One region of the Methylobacterium sp. Gmos1 genome, then DNA from elsewhere that is predicted to be linked to it. Evidence: riboswitches for the same ligand, from Rfam matches in the RefSeq annotation. Region 1 holds a riboswitch; the other holds the start of a gene.
What was found. Region 1 has a riboswitch for thiamine pyrophosphate ahead of thiO (glycine oxidase ThiO). Riboswitches for the same ligand answer to the same signal wherever they lie in the genome.
Positions count from the first base shown of each region.

Region 2: another riboswitch for thiamine pyrophosphate. It lies ahead of ACS5PV_RS05865 (LuxE/PaaK family acyltransferase); the one in region 1 lies ahead of thiO (glycine oxidase ThiO).

Region 1 covers NZ_JBSNCC010000011.1:105,899-109,888, reverse strand. Annotated here, with positions in the region: gene rpoD (RNA polymerase sigma factor RpoD) at 1-621, shown strand, start outside; gene ACS5PV_RS20520 (adenylate/guanylate cyclase domain-containing protein) at 824-2,071, shown strand; TPP riboswitch at 2,121-2,250, shown strand; gene thiO (glycine oxidase ThiO) at 2,317-3,519, shown strand; gene thiS (sulfur carrier protein ThiS) at 3,516-3,728, shown strand; gene ACS5PV_RS20505 (hypothetical protein) at 3,866-3,990, opposite strand, start outside.
Region 2 covers NZ_JBSNCC010000002.1:573,771-577,760, forward strand. Annotated here, with positions in the region: gene ACS5PV_RS05855 (ABC transporter ATP-binding protein) at 1-466, opposite strand, end outside; gene ACS5PV_RS05860 (acyl-CoA reductase) at 456-1,910, opposite strand; gene ACS5PV_RS05865 (LuxE/PaaK family acyltransferase) at 1,907-3,034, opposite strand; TPP riboswitch at 3,083-3,181, opposite strand; gene ACS5PV_RS05870 (TetR/AcrR family transcriptional regulator) at 3,229-3,795, opposite strand; gene ACS5PV_RS05875 (RidA family protein) at 3,922-3,990, shown strand, end outside.

The DNA of each region.
Region 1 (3,990 bases):
GGCAACATCGGCCTGATGAAGGCGGTCGACAAGTTCGAGTACCGCCGCGGCTACAAGTTCTCGACCTACGCGACCTGGTGGATCCGGCAGGCGATCACCCGCTCGATCGCCGACCAGGCCCGCACGATCCGCATCCCGGTGCACATGATCGAGACGATCAACAAGATCGTCCGGACCTCGCGCCAGATGCTGCACGAGATCGGCCGCGAGCCGACCCCGGAGGAGCTGGCCGAGAAGCTGGCGATGCCGCTGGAGAAGGTGCGCAAGGTCCTCAAGATCGCCAAGGAGCCGATCTCGCTCGAAACCCCGATCGGCGACGAGGAGGATTCGCACCTCGGCGACTTCATCGAGGACAAGAACGTCGTCCTGCCGATCGACGCGGCGATCCAGTCGAACCTGCGCGAGACCACCACCCGGGTGCTGGCCTCGCTCACCCCCCGCGAGGAGCGCGTGCTGCGCATGCGCTTCGGCATCGGCATGAACACCGACCACACCCTCGAGGAGGTCGGCCAGCAATTCTCGGTGACCCGCGAGCGCATCCGCCAGATCGAGGCCAAGGCCCTGCGCAAGCTCAAGCATCCGAGCCGGTCGCGGAAGCTGCGCAGCTTCCTCGACAACTAGGACGTTCCCTCGCCGGAGTCAGGCTTCCGGCTTCGGCAGCCCTCCGCCTCGTCCCGGGTTCTCGACTTCGTCGAGCCCCGGGATGGGCGGGAGAATGGTGCAGCGTCAGGAAGAAGTCCCGCCTGACCGGAGCCCGACGACGTCGGGCCGCCCCTTCCTGCCAAGCCTTGCCGTTTCGTCCGGCAGCGCCCATGTCAGAGCCATGCACGACCAGCCTCGCCCCAACTCCGCTCCGACGCCCACGGCCGCGGCGGACGGGTCGGAGGCGAGCGACATCCCGATCGGCCTGTTCCGCGAATGCGTGGCGTTGCGCGACTGGCTGCTCAGCGAGGGCGCAAGGCTGCCTGAATCCGGCGACCTCCTCGCCGGCATGGCCGAGCGGCTGAATGACCTCGGCGTGCCGGTCGACCGCGCCACCACCGCCATCGACGCGCTGCACTCGGACTATTCCGGCGTCGGCCGGTTCTGGACCCGGGAGGACGGCGTCAGCTTCCGGCTGTTCCCGCACGGCGAGGCGACCGAGAAGGCGCTCGCCCGCAGCCCTTTCGCCTACGTCTACGCCACCGGCGAGTGGCTGATCCTCGACCTGCGTGAGACGCCGGACGACCGCTTCAGCATCGTCCCGGAGCTCAAGGCGGCGGGCTACACCCACTACATCACCGTGCCGCTGTTCTTCACCAACGGTACCAAGAACGGCGTCACCTTCGCGACCCGCGACCCGCGCGGATTCGGCGACGACGACCTAGCGATCCTGCGCTTCATCGTGCCGACCCTGTCGGCGGTGATGGAGATGCGCGGCCTCAACGCCCGGCTCGACCACGTGCTGCGGGTCTATGTCGGCGACGGACCGCACCAGGCGATCCTCGCCGGCTTCATCCGCCGGGGCCAGGTCGAGCGGATCCGCTCGGCGATCCTGTTCGCCGACATGCGCGGCTACACCCGCCTCACGGACGCGCTGCCGCCAGAGGCCTCGGTGGAACTGTTGAATTCCTACTTCGACTGCCTGGTGCCGCCGATCGAGAGCGAGGGCGGCGAGGTGCTGAAATACATGGGCGACGGCTTGCTCGCGATCTTCCGCGAGAGCGGCGACGATCTCGGCGGCGCGGCGCAAGGCGCGCTCTCGGCCGCGCAGGCGGCGTTGCGCCGCGTCGAGGACGCGAACCGTGCCGGGCGGTTTCCCACCCGTATCGAGGTCGGCATCGCGCTTCACCACGGCGAGGCGGCCTACGGCAATGTCGGCTCGGGCGCCCGGCTCGATTTCACGGTGATCGGTCGCGACGTGAACCTCGCCAGCCGGCTTGCCAAGCTCAACAAGGTGCTGTCCGAGCCGCTGCTGATGTCGAAGCCCTTCGTCGACTTCCTGTGGGGCGACCCCGAACTGCTCGGCACCCATCCCCTCGACGGCTTCGCCGAGGAGATGGCGATCTATCGTCCGGGCAAAGGCGGCTGAGGAGCGGCTGCAGGGTGGTTGACGGCGGGCCCGTCCCCCGCCAGATAGCGGATGTTCCAGGGAGATCCCCGACAAGGGGCTGAGACACCGCTGGACCGTCCCTCGGGCCCGGTCAGCGCGGAAATCCTTCGAACCTGATCCGGCTCATACCGGCGTAGGGATTGGACAGGGTCCTCTCGGCCCCCTCGCGCATCATCCGGCCACCGGGCGCAGTCCACTCTCTTCGGGCCACCGTGGAGACGAGGGTGCAGGCGCAGACGATCGGACGGCGGGGCGGGACCCCGGACCCGGAGAGCGACCGGCTGCTGGACCGCGTCGACGTGGCGGTGATCGGCGCCGGGCTGATCGGCCTGTCGGTCGCGTGGCGCCTGGCGCGCGCCGGTCTCGCGGTCGCGGCGATCGAGCGCGGCCGAGCCGGGGACGGCGCCAGCCTCGCGGCCACCGGCATGCTGGCGGCCGCCGCCGAGCACGAGCCCGGGGGCGAGGCCCTGTCGCCGCTCTGCCTCGAGAGCCAGCGCCTCTGGCACCCGTTCCGCGACGAGCTGGAGGCTAAATCGGGCCTGTCGATCGATTACCGCCGCGAGGGCACCCTCGTGATCGCGCTCGGCCGCGACGAGGTCGAGCGCCTGCGCTTCCGCTACGACTTGCAGCGTCGCGACGGGCTGTCCGTCGAGTGGCTGTCCGGCCCCGCCATCCGGGCTCGCGAGCCGGGCCTGCGCCCGACCGTCACGGCCGGCATCTTTTGCGCCGACGACCACCAGGTCGATCCCGCCCGCACGATGGCCGCCCTGCGCCGGGCGCTTCGCGCGGCCGGCGGGCGCCTCGTCGAGGCGACCACCGTCACTGCGCTCACCCGCGAGGGCGGCCGGGTCACCGGCGTCGAGACCTCCGCCGGCTCCGTGAAGGCCGGCACCGTCGTGCTCGCCTCCGGCGCCTGGGCCGGGGAGGGGAGCCTGGTGCCCGACCTCGCCTTGCCGGTCCGCCCGCTCAAGGGCCAGTCGATGGCGTTGCAGATGACCCCGCGCAGCGGGGTCCTCTCCCACGTGGTCTGGACCGAGCAGGTCCATATGGCACCGAAGGGCGACGGCACGCTCATCGTCGGCGCCACCGTGGAGGAGACCGGGTTCGACCCGCACCTCACCGGCGGCGGGCTCTTCGCCCTGCTGGAGGGCGCCCGCCGGGCGCTGCCCGGCGTGGAGGAGATGCGGGTGACGGGAATCTGGAGCGGCTTTCGCCCGACCTCCGACGACGACGCCCCGATCCTCGGCGAGGCCCGGCCCGGCCTGGTGCTCGCCACCGGCCACCACCGCAACGGCTACCTCCTGGCCCCCGTCACCGCCGAGGCCATCGCCGGCCTGATCCTGCGCGGTGAGACGCTGCCGGTGGCGGCACCCTTTGGCCTTGCCCGGTTCGCGCCGGGACATCCCATTCAAAGCGAGACGGCATGAAGCTCTTCGTCAACGGCGAATCCCGCGATAGCGAGGCCGCCACCCTCGACGCCTTGTGGCGCCAGGAGACCGCCGACCTGGATCTGCCCGGCCCCCAGGGCTTCGCCATCGCGCTCAACGGCGCGGTGGTGCGCCAACGCGACTGGGCGACGACGGCGCTCGCCGAGGGCGACCGCGTCGAGATCGTGCGGGCGATGCAGGGGGGGTAGGGGACACGTCCGGGCCGGTCTCACCCCGACCCTGTCCCGGATCTCCCCCCTCCGACGCTCCAGTCGTCCGGGGACAGGGCAGCGGCTCGCGACAGGCCCCACGATCGCCGCGGCGCTGCGCTCCCGATGCGTTGTCGTCAGAAACCCCAGGTCCGCCACACCGACACCGCCGCTGCGACCAGCACGGCGAGCCAGGCGCCGGCGACCAGCGTCAGGACGCGCCGGCGGCCGGAGCGGGGCCGGTTGTCGTTGGCCGCGCGGC
Region 2 (3,990 bases), on a different contig from region 1:
GGTCCGGCCCGGTCACCAGCGCCCGGGCCATCGCGACCCGGCTCTGCTGCCCGCCCGACAGGGCGGCGGGGCGACGCTCCGTCAGGTCGCCGAGGCCCATGGCGGCCAGGAGATCGCGGGCGCCCGCCCGGTCGGACGCCCGAGGCCGGCGCTTGAGCGAGACCGGCAGAAGCACGTTGTCGAGGGCCGAGAGCCAGGCGAGGAGTGTCGGGGCCTGGAACACGAAGCCGACGCCGGGGGCCGGGCCGCGCACCGGCTCCCCGCCGATCCGCACCGTGCCGGCATCCGGCGCCAGGAGCCCGGCGGCGAGCTTCAGCAGGGTGGTCTTGCCGCAGCCGCTGCGCCCGAGCAGGCAGTGGATCGCTCCGCGGGGAATCGCCCAGTCGACGCCCGCGACGGTGTCGCCGGGATCGCCGGGGAAGCGGTAGCGCACGCCGTCGAGGGCGAGATGGGCGTCAATCGGCATAGGGCGCGAAGCCTTCCGCCGCGGCCTCGGCGCTCGCCTCGATCTCCGTCATCGTGACGAGGTCGAGCAGGCTGAAGCGGCCGTCATGGTGCCAGCCGGCCTCCGGCGCGGTCATCCGGCCGATCGCGGTGATCCGGGTGACGCCGACCGCCGCCAGATCCTCCGCGAGGGAGAACAGCCGCGCCGGGGCGGCGGCGATGCCGGCGCTCTGGAGGTACGCGCGGTGCGGCGCCACCAGGGCCGCCACGTCCGACAGGGCGTCGACCGCCACCAAAGCCACGCTGCGGTTGAGGCCGGACGGGCTCAAGCTCGCGGGAGCATCGAGCACGACGACGCTCCACGGATCGGAGGGATCGCCGAGCAGCGTCGCGCCCCCGTCGAGGGTCCGCATCTCGTGGGCGCTGCGCCAAGCCGCGATGGCCGAGGATTCGCCCGCGTCGAGCCGCCGGCGCGGGTGGCGGCTCGCGAGCGCCGAGAGCTCGTGGGCGAGGTAGCGGGCGAACTCGTCCGGCGCGACCGGACCGCCGCGCTCGACGAACAGCATCTGCGGCGCGTAGCAGCCCTGCTGCTCGTAGCGCACGACGTCGTGGGCGGCGAGCCGCGCCAGCGGCCCGGCGCGGCGGCTGTCGAGCGCCTCGCGGGCGACCATCGCGAAGCCGATGCGATGGCCGTGCGGCAGGAACCGGGCCGTGACCGGCACCCTGGCGCGCAACGCGGACAGCGTCTCGTTGCCGCCATAGGCCATGACGCAATCGGCCTGACCCAGGAAGGCGGCCTCCGCCCCGCCTTCTCCGCCCTTCCACCAGGTCACCGCCAGGCACTCGCCGAGCTCGGGGTCGGCTTGCGCGATCAGATGCGCGAACCAGCCCACGGTCAGCGGCTCGGCGGAGGCGAGCTTGCCGATGCTGCCGGCCTTGACCAGCAGCCCCGAGACGAGGCTCCACAGCGGCAGGGCCGGGACGTTGCCGGCCCAGACGTGGAGCAGCAGGTCGGGCGCCGTCGCCCGCACGAACCCGCCCTTCACCGCCGGCTGGAAGCCGTCGAGCACGGCGGGATTGGAAAAATCCTCGGCGAGGAAGCGCATGAGCTGCGGCCGCCGGAAGGTCTTCAGGTAGCTCGACAGGCCGAGCCGCACCGTCTCGCGGTCGTAGCCGGTGACGACCGGCAGGAGTGCTTCCGCCTTGCGGCGCAACGGATGGGCGCGGTCGAGCAGGCAGGCGCTCGCCCGGTCGATCGCCGCGACGACCCGGGCGGTCTCCATGCGCTTGAGAGTGTCGCGAGCGCGGGCGCGGATGTGCCCGCACAGGGCCGCCGCCTGGGCCGCGTCGAGGTCCGGCAGCGCCACCGCGACGGTCTCGCCCCAGGCGCGGTGCTCGACGACGCGCCGGCCGATGCTCTCGGCGGGGATCCCCGGCAGGTGGCCGGCCTGCTCCACGATGGTCATCCCTGGGCGGCGGCCAGGAACTCGGCCACCGCCACCGAGCAGCCGCGCGAGGCCGAGCCCTCGACCCGGCCGAGGAGCTTGAAGCCGCCCGGCGCGATCACCCCGGCATCCTCGGTCAGGATCGCCGAGACGGAGTTGAAGTGCGCGAGGTCGTGGTGGACCAGCACGCCGGTCTCGCCTTCGGGCAGGTCCTGGCCGGTGAGCGGATCGACGACGCGGCTGCGGATCCAGTGCGGGCCGGACTTCACCGGCGGGCAGACCGCGTTGCCGTCATCGTAGAACTGGGTGCTCAGCTCGGTCATGCCGTACATGTTGAGGCAGTCGCTGCGCGACACGCCGAAGGCCGCCGAGAGCCCGTCGTAGAACGCGTCCGGCTCGATCTCGCGCGACTGGCCCTTGAAGCCGCCGGTGTCGAACAGGAAGCTTCCCGCCGGCAGGGCGAAGCGGCGGCCCTGCGCGCTCAGCGCGTCCATCACCGGCACGAAGGCGTAGGTCGCGCCGAGCAGCGCGATCGGCTCGCCCGACGCCTCGGCCTGACCGAGCGCCGTCAGCAGCGCGTCGAGGTCGAGCCCGCCGGGGCCGACGAAGACCGCGCTGTCGTCCGTGCCGAAATGCGCCTTTGCCAGCGCCAGGTAATGGGCGAGGGAGGAATTCGGCAGCGCCGCCTCGTCCGGGAACAGGATCCCCATCCGGATCTTCTCCCGCCCCCGCATGATCCGGGCGGCGAAGCCCTTCAGCATCGAGGCGTCGTAGACCTGAAGCGTCGGGTGGTAGCTGCGGCCCCGCCCGCTCCCGGTCGTGCCGCTCGTCATGAACACCCGCTCGGCCTCGTCGGCTAAGCAGCAGCTCAAGGTGAGGTCCTTGAACGCCTTGATCGGTACCGCCGGGACGTCGCGCCAGCGCCGCACGGTGAGCGGCGTGCGCCCGCGCTGTTGCGCGAAGCGGCGATAGGGGGCGTTGTGGGCGAACTGGTAGGCGAAGACCCGCAGGGCCAGCGCCTCGAACTCGGCCTCGGTCGCGCCGGGACGTCCGATGAAATCGAGGAGCGCCCCGACGATCTCCGCTTGCGACATCACGGCCACCTCGCGCCCCTCCCGGGCGACGGGCAGTCCGGCGGAGATCATGCGCGAAAGGACGGCTGGATCGGCCCTTGCGGCCGTGCCGGTCCCGCATCCCTACGCCGGCATGACCCGGATCAGGTTCATAGGGTCACCGCGGCGCCCGGACGGGTCCGGACCGGCGGAATCTCAGCCTCCTCGCGAGGCCCCCCTGGGAGCCGGGGACAGTGCGGGGCGCGGGGGCGGGTGTCAAGTTGGGCTCAAGCCCGCGCCAACCCCTCCGCCAGCCGCCCGAACGCGTCGAGCGCCTTCGCCAGCGTCGCCTCCGGCGCCTCCGACGCCGCGACCCAGAGGGCGGCGTGCAGGGAGGCGCCGTTGAGGAGCCGCGCGGCGGCCTCCGCGTCCACCGGGGGGATCGCCCCGTCGGCGACGAGGGCCCGGATGCGCCGGGTCGTCTCGGCGAGGCAGGCATTCTGGCTCGGCCACAGCGACGGGTCACCCAGCACCGCCGGGCCGTCGAGGAGCAGGATGCGCTGGATCTCCGGCTCCAGCGCCATCTCGATATAGGCCCGGTACTCGTCGAGGAGGCCGCGCCAGGGATCGGAGGCCCGCTCGCCGACGACGCGAAGGCGGGCCGCCATCTCGGCGTCGATCCGCTCGATCACCGCCTGGAGCAGCCCCTTCTTGTCGCCGAAATTGTGATAGAGCGCGCCCCGCGTCAGCCCGGCCGCGGCGGTCAGATCGTCCATCGAGGCGGCCGCGAAGCCCTTCTCGGCGAAGGCCGTTCGGGCGGCCTGGATCAGCTTCTCCCGCGTCTCCTCCATCATCTGCGCGCGTCGCCCGGCCACCCCGCCCCTCCATTCCTCGACATACGTCACGTATGCGAATTGACATACGGCGCGTATCCATGCTCTTTCGCATACGTTCCGTATCTCAATTCGAGGCAGCGATCCATGGCCCAGGTTCACCCGAAGCGCGACGCCGTCTTCCCGCCCGGCCGGCAGGCCCTCTACGACAAGCAC